DNA from 2 places in the Bacillus siamensis genome. Region 1 is predicted to be linked to the other one. Evidence: a T-box and tRNA genes for the amino acid it is inferred to sense, from the RefSeq annotation. Region 1 holds a T-box; the other holds one or more tRNA genes.
The links. The T-box of region 1 lies ahead of ABDB98_RS12815 (valine--tRNA ligase). A T-box ahead of a tRNA ligase gene usually reads a tRNA of that ligase, here a tRNA-Val.
Positions count from the first base shown of each region.

Region 2: it has a tRNA-Val gene. The T-box ahead of ABDB98_RS12815 (valine--tRNA ligase) is inferred to sense a tRNA for this amino acid. The anticodon was not compared.

Region 1 covers NZ_CP155579.1:2,623,600-2,628,289, reverse strand. Annotated here, with positions in the region: gene hemL (glutamate-1-semialdehyde 2,1-aminomutase) at 1-94, shown strand, start outside; gene ABDB98_RS12830 (LysM peptidoglycan-binding domain-containing protein) at 227-1,804, shown strand; gene ysxE (spore coat protein YsxE) at 1,838-2,860, shown strand; gene ABDB98_RS12820 (hypothetical protein) at 2,875-3,066, opposite strand; T-box leader at 3,238-3,459, shown strand; gene ABDB98_RS12815 (valine--tRNA ligase) at 3,517-4,690, shown strand, end outside.
Region 2 covers NZ_CP155579.1:94,065-98,754, reverse strand. Annotated here, with positions in the region: rRNA gene ABDB98_RS00550 (16S ribosomal RNA) at 84-1,633, opposite strand; tRNA gene ABDB98_RS00545 (tRNA-Ala) at 1,804-1,879, opposite strand; tRNA gene ABDB98_RS00540 (tRNA-Pro) at 1,884-1,960, opposite strand; tRNA gene ABDB98_RS00535 (tRNA-Arg) at 1,975-2,051, opposite strand; tRNA gene ABDB98_RS00530 (tRNA-Leu) at 2,063-2,148, opposite strand; tRNA gene ABDB98_RS00525 (tRNA-Gly) at 2,163-2,237, opposite strand; tRNA gene ABDB98_RS00520 (tRNA-Leu) at 2,262-2,343, opposite strand; tRNA gene ABDB98_RS00515 (tRNA-Lys) at 2,350-2,425, opposite strand; tRNA gene ABDB98_RS00510 (tRNA-Thr) at 2,461-2,536, opposite strand; tRNA gene ABDB98_RS00505 (tRNA-Val) at 2,540-2,615, opposite strand; rRNA gene rrf (5S ribosomal RNA) at 2,639-2,754, opposite strand; rRNA gene ABDB98_RS00495 (23S ribosomal RNA) at 2,806-4,690, opposite strand, start outside.

The sequences.
Region 1 (4,690 bases):
TGAAGGATTGTTTCTCTCCACTGCGCATACAATGGAGGATATCGAAAAAACCATTCAAGCCGCTGAGAAAGTGTTCCAGACGATCAGCCGCTGATACCGAAAAGCCGATGCAAGCAAGTCTTGTATCGGCTTTTTTCAATGCCTCCTTTATCATATTTATCCATATTGCGGCATACACCTTTAGTGACATCTAATTGTAAGGATTAGATGAAAGGAGGATATGAACTTGCCGCATAATCACCGGTTGCAATTTTCTGTTGAAGAATCAATCTGTTTCCAAAAAGGACAGGAAGTTTCTGAATTACTTTCGATTTCATTAGACCCTGATATCAGGGTGCAGGAAGTAAATGATTATGTCTCAATTAAAGGATCATTAGAACTTACTGGCGAGTACAACATAGATCACAGCAGTCAATTCGAAGAGCTTGGAAGAGAGCTGAGACATGTAGAGGAAGTGAGGGCGAGGGAGGATGGCACGGCCGAGCTCCTTCATTGCTTCCCGGTGGACATCACGATTCCGAAAAATAAAGTGAGCCACCTCAATGACGTTTTCGTTTTTATTGATGCCTTTGATTATCAGCTAACGGATTCAAGGATCTTAACCATTCAGGCTGATTTGGCAATTGAAGGGCTGCTTGAGGAATCCGAGCCAAAAGAGCCGGAGATCCCTCTGTATGTGGCGCCTGAATTTGCCAGAGAAGAAATGATCAATCTTGCTGACCATCGCTCTGAGGAAGAAAACGAACCTGAATTAGTGATACGCCAGAGGCCTGAAGAACCTCTGCCTGAAGCTGAAGAACCCCTGGCTGTATCAGAAGAAGCGGCACAAGAAGCCGGGGAGAATGAGGAAGAGACTCCGCCTATATTCAGGCAGGAGGAAGAGGAAGAAGAGGAAGAAGAGGAGGATGAGGAACCTGAAGAAACTGCCCCCGTTCTGAGGCTGGAAGAGGTGCCGGAACCTGTCTCATATACTGAGCCTCCCCCTCCCGCTGCCATCCTGGAGGAAGAAGAGCCGGAAGAGCCGGAAGAGGCTGAGGAGCTTGAGGAGCCTGCAATCATGGCGGCTGAGAGGAATGAACCTGTATCTGAGGATGATTCAGCGGAAATGCTTGAAGAAACAGCAGATGATGTTGAACCGGTTTCCCCTGCTTTTACTCTGACCCCGCATGCCGATAAAGCAGAGATTGAGGAACAGCCCGTCCTTCAAAAAGAAGAGGAGCCTGAGGCCGAACCGCTTCTCCGTCAGAGTGATCAAGAGGAGGCGGAAGAAGCCGAAGATGAGCCTGCGGTTTTTGAAGAAGAGCAGGCGCCGCCTTATCGCGAGTTCGTTCCGGAACCGCGGGAAGAGGAATTTTACAGCGCGCCTAAGTTTCTTGAGGAAGAAGCTCAGGCTGATGAAGGATTTGAAGTTGAGGTGAGGAAGATGGCGCAGCCGGAGGAGGAAACCGGGGAGCCTCTTGATTTGTCCTTTCAGTTTTCCAAACTGCCTCCTGAGGAACCGGCGGCACCTGAGCCGTCTGAGCCGCTTAAATCAGAAAGAGAGAATCAAGAAGCGGCATTGAAAACAGAGCAGAAGGAAAATGACAACTCTCATTATTTGACGAAATTATTTACAAGAGAAGAAGAAAAGTTTTCTAGAATGAAAATCTGCATCGTGCAGCAGCAAGATACAATCGACCGGGTGTGTGAACGATATGACATCACATCCCAGCAGCTCATCAGAACGAATGCTTTATCGTTTGATGACGAACTGGAAGAAGGTCAGCTTCTGTATATACCTGAATATAATAACAGCCATGCGTAAGCACAAAGAGGCCGTAAAAATGTGGTGAATGGAATGGAAGCAGTCCAATCAGTGCTTCAGGAATACGGGCTGGAGGCCGAGTATATTGAGCCTGTCAGCCCGCATGTATGGAAAGTCTACTCAAACCACGGCATTTTTGCTTTGAAACAGCTCAAGCCGGCCCGCAGCAGTGAATTTACGGACTATATGATTGAGATTGAGGAGAAAGGCTACCGTTCATTTGTGCCGATCTACCGCACGCATGCAGGCGATTTTTTTGCGGGAAGCCGGACGGAGGCGTCTTATTATTTAATGCCCTGGCTTCAGTACGATCAGGAAGAAGAACGGGATCAAAAACATGTTTACCTTTTTAAAGAGGTGGCGAAGCTCCATTCCGCGACCGTGCGGGACATCCAAATCCGGACTGAAGATATCAGCAGCTTTTATGAACTGACGAAAAGAGATTGGGAAAATGATAAGCTCGTCTATGAACAATTTGCTGACCGGGCGGAAAAAGAGTGGTACCTTTCTCCTTTTGAATTGCAGGCTGTTACGTATCTTACAGAAACGGTTTCAGCCGTTAATTTTGCTCTTGAACGTCTGGAAGAATGGTTTGACGCGGCAAAGGATCATGACAAAACGAGAGCGGTGATCAATCACGGCAGCTTATCGAGCCGCCATTTTCTATATAATGATGTGGGAACGGGCTTTTTTACAAATTTCGAGAAAGCCGGGCTCGGACCTCCGCAAAATGATCTGCTCGGCTTTTACTCCAGAATGTTCAGAAGCTATCCGAAAGCGTGTCCGGAGTGCCTTGAATGGTTTTATACGTATCACAAATCATTCCCCCTCCGTGAAGCGGAAATCAGCCTGTTTCTCAGCTATATGGCTTATCCGACCGGTATGTACAAAGTGCTGAAACGGTATCAAACCGGCCAAAGGGGTTCTGAGAAAGAAGAGTGCACGCAGTTATTAAGAGCGTTTTGGCAGATGAAAAATGCTGAACCTTTTCTCATGAAGATGTATCAGATTGAGCAGGAGAAAAAAAGAAAGGCGGAAAACGAGTCCTCTTCATAGCGGGACTCGTTTTTTTATATCCATTCCAAATGCAGGGCGCACGCTAAAAACAGCAGGATGGCAAGCAGCAGGACGTCAAAAGTCGTCGGAAAGAAAATCGTCCTGATCCCCTGAAAGATCGTAATCGGTATAATGACTTGCGCGGATACAAGGCGGACCTGTCTGGCCCACGGGGGGAGCGAATAAGAATTGAATTTTTTTCTCACGGCAATTCCTCCTTACATTCGCCTTTCTTTGTATCGTATGTGAGGGAAAGGGCGGGGTGCATGCCCATTTATGTATGACGGCAGCGGTTTTTGGAAAAGATGATTGACGAAACAAAAACACTTTTACTATAATAAAGAACATAATAAATAAGATCATGAGCTGATATAAATACACCTGCTTTGAACGGGAAGAGTACAAGAAAGACGCATGAAGAGAGAGAAGCTACTGTGCTGAAAGGCTTCTTATGCCGTCTCATTGGAAGGTCGCCCGGGAGCATAATTTCTTGAACATACAGTAGAGAAATTCGGGCCGCACCCGTTATCCGTTTAAGTGCATGAACAAATCTGTTCATGAAAAAAGGTGGTACCGCGAAAGAGCTTTTCGTCCTTTATCAGGATGAAGGCTCTTTTTTAGTTGCTCAGCCATTTCTAACATGCTGGAGGGTTATCATGGATACAAACGAACAAACAATGCCGACAAAATATGATCCGTCTGCGATTGAAAAAGGCCGCTATGATTTTTGGCTGAAAGGAAAATATTTTGAAGCGGGCGGCGATCAAACGAAACAGCCATATTCTGTCGTCATTCCGCCGCCGAACGTGACGGGCAGGCTGCACCTCGGTCATGCGTGGGATACGACGCTGCAAGATATCGTTACGCGTATGAAACGCATGCAGGGCTATGACGTGCTCTGGCTTCCGGGCATGGATCACGCCGGAATTGCCACTCAGGCAAAAGTCGAAGCGAAACTCCGCGAACAGGGTACAAGCCGCTATGACCTTGGCCGTGAAAAGTTTCTTGAAGAAACGTGGAAGTGGAAGGAAGAGTACGCTGATTTCATCCGCAGCCAATGGGCCAAAATGGGACTCGGGCTCGATTATTCGCGCGAACGTTTCACTCTTGATGAAGGGCTGAACAAAGCCGTGCGTGAAGTATTCGTCAAATTGTACGAAAAAGGTTTGATTTACAGAGGCGAATATATCATCAACTGGGACCCTGCCACAAAAACGGCTTTGTCCGACATTGAAGTGATTTACAAAGACGTACAGGGCGCGTTTTATCATTTGCGCTATCCGTTAGCAGACGGTTCAGGCTCAATTGAAATCGCGACCACCCGTCCGGAAACGATGCTTGGCGACACGGCTGTCGCGGTTCATCCTGAAGATGAGCGCTACAAGCACTTAATCGGCAAAACGGTGATTCTGCCGATTACAAACCGCGAAATTCCGATCGTCGGCGATGATTACGTTGACATGGAATTCGGATCAGGAGCCGTTAAAATCACGCCTGCCCATGACCCGAATGACTTTGAACTCGGAAACCGCCACAATTTAGAACGGATTCTCGTCATGAATGAAGACGGAACAATGAATGAAAAAGCGCTGCAATATAACGGCATGGACCGGTTTGAATGCCGCAAAAAACTCGTCAAAGACCTTCAGGAGACAGGCGTTCTCTTTAAAATCGAAGACCATATGCATTCTGTCGGACACAGTGAGAGAAGCGGCGCCGTTGTTGAGCCGTATCTGTCCACACAATGGTTTGTCAAAATGCAGCCGCTGGCCGATGCGGCGGTTGACCTTCAGTCCAAAGAAGAGAAAGTTCACTTCGTTCCTGACCGTT
Region 2 (4,690 bases), 1.4 Mb from region 1:
TCGAATGATCCTTCAAAACTAAACAAGACAGGGAACGTTCTGTTTATAAGACCCAAGGTCTTATATTCCGTTAAAATCCTTAGAAAGGAGGTGATCCAGCCGCACCTTCCGATACGGCTACCTTGTTACGACTTCACCCCAATCATCTGTCCCACCTTCGGCGGCTGGCTCCATAAAGGTTACCTCACCGACTTCGGGTGTTACAAACTCTCGTGGTGTGACGGGCGGTGTGTACAAGGCCCGGGAACGTATTCACCGCGGCATGCTGATCCGCGATTACTAGCGATTCCAGCTTCACGCAGTCGAGTTGCAGACTGCGATCCGAACTGAGAACAGATTTGTGGGATTGGCTTAACCTCGCGGTTTCGCTGCCCTTTGTTCTGTCCATTGTAGCACGTGTGTAGCCCAGGTCATAAGGGGCATGATGATTTGACGTCATCCCCACCTTCCTCCGGTTTGTCACCGGCAGTCACCTTAGAGTGCCCAACTGAATGCTGGCAACTAAGATCAAGGGTTGCGCTCGTTGCGGGACTTAACCCAACATCTCACGACACGAGCTGACGACAACCATGCACCACCTGTCACTCTGCCCCCGAAGGGGACGTCCTATCTCTAGGATTGTCAGAGGATGTCAAGACCTGGTAAGGTTCTTCGCGTTGCTTCGAATTAAACCACATGCTCCACCGCTTGTGCGGGCCCCCGTCAATTCCTTTGAGTTTCAGTCTTGCGACCGTACTCCCCAGGCGGAGTGCTTAATGCGTTAGCTGCAGCACTAAGGGGCGGAAACCCCCTAACACTTAGCACTCATCGTTTACGGCGTGGACTACCAGGGTATCTAATCCTGTTCGCTCCCCACGCTTTCGCTCCTCAGCGTCAGTTACAGACCAGAGAGTCGCCTTCGCCACTGGTGTTCCTCCACATCTCTACGCATTTCACCGCTACACGTGGAATTCCACTCTCCTCTTCTGCACTCAAGTTCCCCAGTTTCCAATGACCCTCCCCGGTTGAGCCGGGGGCTTTCACATCAGACTTAAGAAACCGCCTGCGAGCCCTTTACGCCCAATAATTCCGGACAACGCTTGCCACCTACGTATTACCGCGGCTGCTGGCACGTAGTTAGCCGTGGCTTTCTGGTTAGGTACCGTCAAGGTGCCGCCCTATTTGAACGGCACTTGTTCTTCCCTAACAACAGAGCTTTACGATCCGAAAACCTTCATCACTCACGCGGCGTTGCTCCGTCAGACTTTCGTCCATTGCGGAAGATTCCCTACTGCTGCCTCCCGTAGGAGTCTGGGCCGTGTCTCAGTCCCAGTGTGGCCGATCACCCTCTCAGGTCGGCTACGCATCGTCGCCTTGGTGAGCCGTTACCTCACCAACTAGCTAATGCGCCGCGGGTCCATCTGTAAGTGGTAGCCGAAGCCACCTTTCATGTTTGAACCATGCGGTTCAAACAAGCATCCGGTATTAGCCCCGGTTTCCCGGAGTTATCCCAGTCTTACAGGCAGGTTACCCACGTGTTACTCACCCGTCCGCCGCTAACATCAGGGAGCAAGCTCCCATCTGTCCGCTCGACTTGCATGTATTAGGCACGCCGCCAGCGTTCGTCCTGAGCCAGGATCAAACTCTCCGATAAAGTAGTTTGACTGACTACGCACATCGCTGTGCGATTTATTTAAAACTTTGAATTAACAGGTACGTTTTGTCTTGTTTAGTTTTCAAAGATCATTTTGTTCACTTTCTCAAGCAACTTTTTAATTATATAATAAGTTTCTTTTAAAGTCAACACGTTTTTCAAAAAATAAATGGTGGAGCCTAGCGGGATCGAACCGCTGACCTCCTGCGTGCAAAGCAGGCGCTCTCCCAGCTGAGCTAAGGCCCCAAAGTGGTCGGGAAGACAGGATTCGAACCTGCGACCCCATGGTCCCAAACCATGTGCTCTACCAAGCTGAGCTACTTCCCGATTTTTTAAAAATATGGCGCGCCCGAGAGGAGTCGAACCCCTAACCTTTTGATCCGTAGTCAAACGCTCTATCCAATTGAGCTACGGGCGCATAATAATGAATGCCGAGGGCCGGACTTGAACCGGCACGGTAGTCACCTACCGCAGGATTTTAAGTCCTGTGTGTCTGCCAATTCCACCACCCCGGCGTGGATGGTATAGTTGGAGCGGAAGACGGGATTCGAACCCGCGACCCCCACCTTGGCAAGGTGGTGTTCTACCACTGAACTACTTCCGCATACAGGATAACTATCCTGTATAATGCGGGTGAAGGGACTTGAACCCCCACGTCATAAGACACTAGATCCTAAGTCTAGCGCGTCTGCCAATTCCGCCACACCCGCGTAACATGGTGAGCCATGAAGGACTCGAACCTTCGACCCTCTGATTAAAAGTCAGATGCTCTACCAACTGAGCTAATGGCTCTCTTTAAAGACTTGTGTTATTATCTTGTCCAAAAATGGTGCCGGCCAGAGGACTTGAACCCCCAACCTACTGATTACAAGTCAGTTGCTCTACCAATTGAGCTAGGCCGGCATATGGTGGAGGATGACGGGCTCGAACCGCCGACCCTCTGCTTGTAAGGCAGATGCTCTCCCAGCTGAGCTAATCCTCCGTATATTACACTTACGTGTAATGGCTTGGCGGCGTCCTACTCTCACAGGGGGAAACCCCCGACTACCATCGGCGCTGAAGAGCTTAACTTCCGTGTTCGGCATGGGAACGGGTGTGACCTCTTCGCTATCGCCACCAAACCATTGAGAGTGTTCTCTCAAAACTAGATAACAGTAAGCATACATTCAAAAATGGTTAAGTCCTCGATCGATTAGTATCTGTCAGCTCCATGTGTCGCCACACTTCCACCTCAGACCTATCAACCTGATCATCTTTCAGGGATCTTACTTCCTTGCGGAATGGGAAATCTCATCTTGAGGGGGGCTTCATGCTTAGATGCTTTCAGCACTTATCCCGTCCGCACATAGCTACCCAGCGATGCCCTTGGCAGAACAACTGGTACACCAGCGGTGCGTCCATCCCGGTCCTCTCGTACTAAGGACAGCTCCTCTCAAATTTCCTGCGCCCGCGACGGATAGGGACCGAACTGTCTCACGACGTTCTGAACCCAGCTCGCGTACCGCTTTAATGGGCGAACAGCCCAACCCTTGGGACCGACTACAGCCCCAGGATGCGATGAGCCGACATCGAGGTGCCAAACCTCCCCGTCGATGTGGACTCTTGGGGGAGATAAGCCTGTTATCCCCGGGGTAGCTTTTATCCGTTGAGCGATGGCCCTTCCATGCGGAACCACCGGATCACTAAGCCCGACTTTCGTCCCTGCTCGACTTGTAGGTCTCGCAGTCAAGCTCCCTTGTGCCTTTACACTCTGCGAATGATTTCCAACCATTCTGAGGGAACCTTTGGGCGCCTCCGTTACCTTTTAGGAGGCGACCGCCCCAGTCAAACTGCCCACCTGACACTGTCTCCCCGCCCGATAAGGGCGGCGGGTTAGAAGGTCAATACAGCCAGGGTAGTATCCCACCGATGCCTCCACCGAAGCTGGCGCTCCAGTTTCCAAGGCTCCTACCTATCCTGTACAAGCTGTACCAACATTCAATATCAGGCTGCAGTAAAGCTCCACGGGGTCTTTCCGTCCTGTCGCGGGTAACCTGCATCTTCACAGGTACTATAATTTCACCGAGTCTCTCGTTGAGACAGTGCCCAGATCGTTGCGCCTTTCGTGCGGGTCGGAACTTACCCGACAAGGAATTTCGCTACCTTAGGACCGTTATAGTTACGGCCGCCGTTTACTGGGGCTTCAATTCGCACCTTCGCTTACGCTAAGCGCTCCTCTTAACCTTCCAGCACCGGGCAGGCGTCAGCCCCTATACTTCGCCTTACGGCTTCGCAGAGACCTGTGTTTTTGCTAAACAGTCGCCTGGGCCTATTCACTGCGGCTCTCTCGGGCTTGCACCCTAACAGAGCACCCCTTCTCCCGAAGTTACGGGGTCATTTTGCCGAGTTCCTTAACGAGAGTTCTCTCGATCACCTTAGGATTCTCTCCTCGCCTACCTGTGTCGGTTTGCGGTACGGGCACCTCTCACCTCGCTAGAGGCTTTTCTTGGCAGTGTGGAATCAGGAACTTCGCTACTATAATTCGCTCGCCATCACAGCTCAGCCTTCACGGGAAACGGATTTGCCTATTTCCCAGCCTAACTGCTTGGACGCGGATATCCAATACCGCGCTTACCCTATCCTCCTGCGTCCCCCCATTGCTCAAATGGTGAGGAGGTGGTACAGGAATATCAACCTGTTATCCATCGCCTACGCCTTTCGGCCTCGGCTTAGGTCCCGACTAACCCTGAGCGGACGAGCCTTCCTCAGGAAACCTTAGGCATTCGGTGGACGGGATTCTCACCCGTCTTTCGCTACTCATACCGGCATTCTCACTTCTAAGCGCTCCACAAGTCCTTCCGGTCTTGCTTCACAGCCCTTAGAACGCTCTCCTACCACTGTTCGAAGAACAGTCCGCAGCTTCGGTGATACGTTTAGCCCCGGTACATTTTCGGCGCAGAGTCACTCGACCAGTGAGCTATTACGCACTCTTTAAATGGTGGCTGCTTCTAAGCCAACATCCTGGTTGTCTAAGCAACTCCACATCCTTTTCCACTTAACGTATACTTTGGGACCTTA